2 regions of the Gluconobacter sp. R75690 genome follow, and region 1 is predicted to be linked to the other one. Evidence: riboswitches for the same ligand, from Rfam matches in the RefSeq annotation. Region 1 holds a riboswitch; the other holds the start of a gene.

Region 1 (3,208 bases):
TAGAGACCGGACGTGGACATCGTGCTTCCACCCGGCCAGTTGCCATAGGCGAACTGGGCGTAAGGCGTGACGTCCAGGGACAGGCGGTCTGTCAGCGTCAGATGAACGGGCGCTCCGCCATAAAGCGTGCGCTCGCCGTCCCGCCACAGTCGCCAGTAATTCGCGCCGTTTTCGGGATTGCTGCTGTCATAGTGGGCCAGAAGGTTGTTCTGGCCTTTGATGCCGTCCGATTTCCAGCTTTCCATCGTCGGTTCGGGATACCAGCTTGTGATGGTCGCGTTGAAGGACCCCAGGAGACTGGCGCGGTTACCCTGCCCCCATTCCTTGAGGAACTTGAAATCGACGTGCTGTTTCTCGTCGCGTCCGGGGCCGCGCCAGTTGTCGGTTGCGCCATGGGAATAGGATACGAAGCCACGGATGCCGGTATGGGCGATGTCGCCGGTATCGAGACGGATGAATTCGCGGTTGGTGTTGTAGGAGCCATAAGACACGCTGGCATCGCCACCGGCCTTTTTGGCGGGGTCGCGGAATGTCAGGTTCATCAGGCCGCCGGCCGCGTTCAGGACCGGGCTATCGAGATCGGCCGATCCCTGAGCCAGGGCGATTTCCTGATAGTTTTCACTGTCCGCGAACTGGCTCGGCGTGCCGGAATAATAGGCCACGTCATTCAGCGGCATGCCTTCGAGCACATAGCCGATGGCGCTGTTATCGAGACCGCGGACGGTGATGTTCGTATTCGGGGAAAAGCCCATCGGATCGGACGAGGCGACATTGGCGCCGGGCAGCATGGAGGCAAGCTGGAAAGCCGTTGCCATCGGGGCCTGTTTGGAAATGAAATCCTGACTGACCGTACTGACGGATTTCACGCCGTCCTGCAGATGGATCAGTCCGCCCCCCGGCTGGTTGCCGGGAGCGCTGTCCGGAATCCGGTGCACGATGATGTGCTCGGCCCTGAGGGGCTTAACTGCATGCGTTTGGACGGCCTGCGTCTGGGATGCTGTCTGCTGGACCGGTGGCTTGGTCGTAGCCGGCGTATCGGCGGCACGCGCGACCGAAAAACAGACCGTTGTGCCGAGCAGGACGGGCAGAAGACTGCGATATCGCGGACGCAAGACGGGAGACGCAGGTGTTTCCCGGGTCGTGGGGCAGTATGGTCTGACAGACGCTGGGGCCGGAAGGGCCGGAGGTTGTCTGTGTGCCATGATGAGAGACTCCTCGCCTGCAAGCAATGAGATCTCAGCTCTGACAGGAAAGGTTCAAGCTGCTGGCTGCGTTGTGCATGGGCATACGTCGGGCAGACAGCGACCACCATCCCTCCGCCAGTATGAACTGGATCAGGTTCAATGGGTCACTGCGCCGCATGACTTTTAAGGGTCACACCAGCAGAATCTCAGCCCCATGTCGGAGCCCCCCACGGTGAAGCGTCACAAATCCTCTCTGGAAGAGAAATTGTCAACATGACGGAGCCGCCCGAAGCTGTGTGTCGCATATGGCCAGGGGTATGTTGCGAACAGCTTTGAGGAGAATGTTCATTTTTTATTAATAACGATGGTATAAATTTACAAACACTCATGCCCCTCCCTGAACATAGCGTGAGACCAGAGGTCAAAAAGGCTCTCATGCTGAACTGGATTGAAAAAACCGCCTATGTCCGCCAGAAAATCAAGGTGCTCTTTGCCGTTCTGATTCTGGTTTCTGTGCTTCAGTTCATGGTTGAACAGGTTTTTCAGCATCTGTTCGTGCATTACCGGCATGAACAGACCCTGTCGCAATGTGCGGGACTGCTGTTCCAGATTGCCCTGACGCTCCTGATCGCCAGATTTGCCATCCGTATCGTCGCGGTTCCCTTCGAGCAGATTACGGCGGCCACGGAAAAAGTGGCCGGGGGCGCGCTCAACATCACCATTCCGTGCCTTCATCATCAGGACTGCGCCGGGCGTCTGGCCCGGTCCCTTCAGTCCTTTCGGGAAAACAGCCAGAACCAGCTGAAGCTTCAGGAAGTTTCGGCCACCGAGGCGCGGGAGGCCGCGCGTATCCAGAAGGAGCTCTCCGGAAAGAGCGAAAGCATCCGTCGGCTGCAGAGCGAAACGATCGGGACGATCTGCGCCGGGATGGAAATCGTGAAGAAGGGGGACCTGACCTTCACGTTCCAGGAGCATTTTCAGGACCGGTTTGAAGAGTTCAGGCGGAATTTCAATACACTCATTCACATTTACCGCATGGCGATTGCCAGGATTTCCGATGCAACGTCCATGATTGCCAACGGGACGTCGGAAATCGCTTCGGCTTCCGCGGAACTGAGCGAGCGGACAGAACGGCAGGCCGTCAATCTTGCCCAGTCCGCTGCGTCCCTCAACAGCATCACGCAGACAGTCGGCAAAACCGCCCGCTCCGCGGTGCAGGCGCGTGAGACGTCTCTGGAAACACGGGCCCAGACGGTTGTGATTTCGGGGGTCATGCATTCGGCCAATACGGTCATGGGAGAGATCCGGGCTTCCTCGCGGCAGGTCGAGAGCATTCTGGGCCTGATCGAGGAGATCGCGTTTCAGACCAATCTCCTGTCGCTGAACGCGGGGATCGAGGCCGCGCGGGCGGGTGAGGCGGGCCCGGGATTTGACGTGGTCGCAAAGGAGATCAGGGCTCTGGCCCAGCGTTCAGCCAAGTCCGCCCAGGATATCCGCAACATCATCATCTCCTCGGGGCGTCAGGTGGAAGAAGGCGTTCATTTCGTCGGCGAGGCGGATCGGTCGATGAAGGTCATCAGCCAGCATGTGGACGGGATCACGTCGCTGCTTGAAGAGATTTCCCGGTCCACGACGGGTGAGGCTGAAAGTCTTGAGACGATCAACAAGGCCATCAATGAAATGGACCAGATGACCCAGCGGAATGCCGCCATGGTGGAAGAGGTCAACGTGGCGTGCCGGAACCTGAGCAACGAGGCGAAGGATCTTTTCGCCGAACTGTCCAGATTCCGTTTTGCTCCCGCGCAGCCGTCCGATGACTGGATGCATCCTGCAAACCGGAGTCTTGCTGCGGCAGAAGGCTGACGAAGACGGTCCTGTCCCGGCCGGGACGGTGGAACATTATCGCGACATGCCTCGACATCGGGCCTGATATTCCCGACACTGGCGGCATGCCGGCTCGTTCCTTGTGCTCTCCTGTCCTGAATGACGGATCCTGCCCATGATGGGGCACGCTTTCCGTTCTC
Region 2 (3,208 bases), on a different contig from region 1:
GTTCGCGGCGCGCGACGTCGAGCTGCCAGTCTCCGAACTTCAGCACGGGACGCGTCGTGGTGCTGCACGTCACCGGGGCAGATTCCGCGGTTCGTCTGAGGACGGCCTTGACGCGGGCCAGAAGCTCGCGCTGGTCGAAGGGTTTGGTCAGATAGTCATCGGCGCCGATTTCCAGCCCCACTACGCGATCGGTATGGTCGGCCATGGCGGACAGCATGATGACCGGAATTTTCGAGGAAGCCCGCAGTCGGCCGCACAGGCTGAAGCCATCCTCGTTCCGGAGCATGATGTCGAGAATGACGAGATCAATGTTCTGCGCCCGGAGAATCCCGAACATTGCTTCGCCGTCTTCGGCCACGGAAACGCGATAGTTGTGTCTCTGCAGAAAGCTGGTCAGAAGCGTCAGGATGTCCTGATCGTCATCGACAATGAGGAGATGGGGCATGGGGGTCATTCCCTGATCCTAGCATGAAGGCCCCCGGCTTTTGATGTCTAGGCAAGACACCATGTTTCAACCTGGAAACATACCCTCCCAACTGACCCGAGCTGAGCCGAGAGGTCCTGTTCGAGCGGGCAGGGGGCAGTGCTGCGGTCGGCCGCACGGGCATCGCTTTCAGGTCTTGCCGGGTGGCCGATGGAAGCATCCGGAAACAGGATACTGGTTCAATGGTCGGGGCAGGCCGGTTTCGCCTCCGGACCTGATCGAGTATCTGCATGTGCGACAGACGAAGGTGGTTCTGCCAGCGACCCATCTGAATTATGATCCCACCATGACCCGGCAAACGGTAAGGCCTGAAAGGCTGCAGCGCATCGAGTTTCTCCCTGTGCACCATCCAGCACTTTTGCTCTCCGTTGAAAGTGGCACCGCCCCGGGCTGCTTCCTTACGGCGCTCAAACGGGACGCAAAGCGGGCACCTGTCCTGTGCAGGTCCTGGATGTTTAGCCCCAAGATTTGATGAGTTGGATTGAGGATGAATTTTTCTGGCTCTGAAGTCCAGATTTTGCAGATATATTCGTAAGGTGTGAGGCTGCTCAGGGTCTTGAATCTTCGCCCGAAGTTATAGGCCGCCATGGAATCGTTTTGACGGTTGCCTCTTTGCTTGTCTGGTCGATGGCAACGAAGAGGTACAGCCTACCCTCAGCGGTCTGGACCTCCGCAATATCGATGTGAAAGAACCCAATCGGGTAGCGTTTGAAACGCTGTCGTTGGGGCTTGTCTCCCTCGATGTCCGGCAACCGTTTTTCTGATCTTCGACAGTCTGACGTCTCTGCCACTTTGCCACGGTTTTCGGGTTAATCCCGAACTCCTCGCTCAGCGCCGAGAGCGAAGCCTGCGATCGCTGTAGTGCTGCTCGTACGGCGTGCATAGTCGTGGCGCAGCCATGACGGTTCTGTTCCATAATGCTTCCTTCCACCCACGTGAAAATATCACACCATTAAATCCCGGGACTAAACAGAAAATCATTTTGCCCTGTTGACTTTTTTTTCGTTTCTCCACCATGCTTCAGCCTCGTCAGGGGGGTCCCGCCTTAAGGGACTGAGAGGCTGATTGGTGTTGTCGGGAAACCGGCGACACGGTGAAGCGACCCTTTGAACCTGACCCAGTTGATACTGGCGTAGGAAGACCGAAGGGCGCTCATTTCCATCGATGTATGGTGATGCGTCTATCGGGCCGATCCGGCCCTGCTTGTGTCTGTGTGCACAGGGGACGGCGGCTCCCTTTCTGCTTCACGTTCTCCCTGGGTCTTTTCGAGTGCGCTTGAGGAGACACCATATGAACGCTTCCATTCCAGCCATCACGACAGGGCCTCTGCCGGCCTCCAGCAAGGTCCATGTTCAGGGCACGCTCCACGACATCAGGGTGCCCATGCGGCAGATCGAGGTCTCCGGGGAGTATCCGCTGAACGTCTATGACAGTTCCGGTCCGTATACCGACACCGTCATCAGCATCGATATTGCGAAAGGCCTTGCGGACAGTCGCGGGGACTGGCTGCGGCGTCGCGGCGAGGTGGAAGAATATGACGGTCGCAAGATCACGCCTGCGGATAACGGGTTTGCTGAAGGTGAACGCCTGACTCCCGCATTTCCGAACCAGCGCCGCCCCCTGCGTGCGACCGGGGACCGTGCCGTAACCCAGATGGCCTATGCCCGGGCTGGCATTATTACGCCTGAGATGGAATTCGTGGCCATCCGGGAGAATATCGGTCGGACGCAGGCGCTGAAGGAAGAGCGGGATGGCGAGGATTTCGGAGCCAGCATTCCGGATTTCGTAACGCCGGAATTCGTGCGGCAGGAAATTGCCTCGGGACGGGCGATTATTCCCGCTAATATCAATCACCGTGAGCTTGAGCCGATGATTATCGGGCGCAATTTTCTGGTGAAGCTCAACGCCAATATCGGTAATTCGGCTGTCACGTCTTCCATGGAAGAGGAAGTCGAAAAGATGGCCTGGGCGATCCGCTGGGGCGCGGATACCGTCATGGACCTCTCCACAGGCCGCAACATCCATAACATCCGGGATTGGATCATCCGGAACGCTCCTGTGCCGATCGGAACGGTGCCGCTTTATCAGGCGCTGGAAAAGGTGGGCGGTATTGCGGAAGACCTGACATGGGAGATTTTCCGCGACACGCTGATCGAGCAGGCGGAGCAGGGGGTGGACTATTTCACCATCCATGCCGGTGTCCGGCTGCATATGATCCCGCTGACGGCCCGACGGGTGACGGGCATCGTGTCGCGCGGCGGCTCCATCATGGCGAAATGGTGCCTGCATCATCACCGTGAGAGTTTCCTGTACGAGCATTTCGAGGAGATCTGCGACATCTGCCGCCGCTATGACGTGTCGTTCTCGCTCGGGGATGGCCTGCGTCCCGGTTCGATCGCCGATGCCAATGATGCGGCGCAGTTTGCGGAGCTGGAAACGCTTGGCGAGCTGACGAAAATTGCCTGGGCAAAGGACTGTCAGGTCATGATCGAAGGGCCGGGTCATGTGCCCATGCACAAGATCAAGGCCAACATGGACAAGCAGCTTGAGCACTGCCACGAAGCGCCCTTCTATACGCTTGGCCCGCTGACGACCGATATCGCGCCCGGTTACGATCACATTACTTCGGCCATCGGTGCGGCCATGATCGGCTGGTTTGGCACGGCCATGCTTTGCTACGTTACGCCGAAGGAACATCTGGGTCTGCCGGACCGGAATGACGTC

Evidence for each region. A riboswitch is a leader RNA that binds a small molecule or an ion and turns the genes downstream of it on or off. The one in region 1 is predicted to bind thiamine pyrophosphate.
Region 2: linked by a shared signal. The riboswitch ahead of thiC (phosphomethylpyrimidine synthase ThiC) and the one ahead of HKD27_RS10785 (TonB-dependent receptor) in region 1 are both predicted to bind thiamine pyrophosphate.

Annotation. Positions count from the first base shown of each region.
Region 1 is NZ_JABCQB010000008.1:73,243-76,450, forward strand. Features, by position in the region: gene HKD27_RS10785 (TonB-dependent receptor) at 1-1,202, opposite strand, end outside; TPP riboswitch at 1,295-1,424, opposite strand; gene HKD27_RS10790 (methyl-accepting chemotaxis protein) at 1,620-3,047, shown strand; gene HKD27_RS10795 (MFS transporter) at 3,184-3,208, shown strand, end outside.
Region 2 is NZ_JABCQB010000005.1:294,044-297,251, reverse strand. Features, by position in the region: gene HKD27_RS08650 (response regulator) at 1-454, opposite strand, end outside; partial or broken gene HKD27_RS08645 (hypothetical protein) at 938-1,400, opposite strand; TPP riboswitch at 1,506-1,640, shown strand; gene thiC (phosphomethylpyrimidine synthase ThiC) at 1,775-3,208, shown strand, end outside.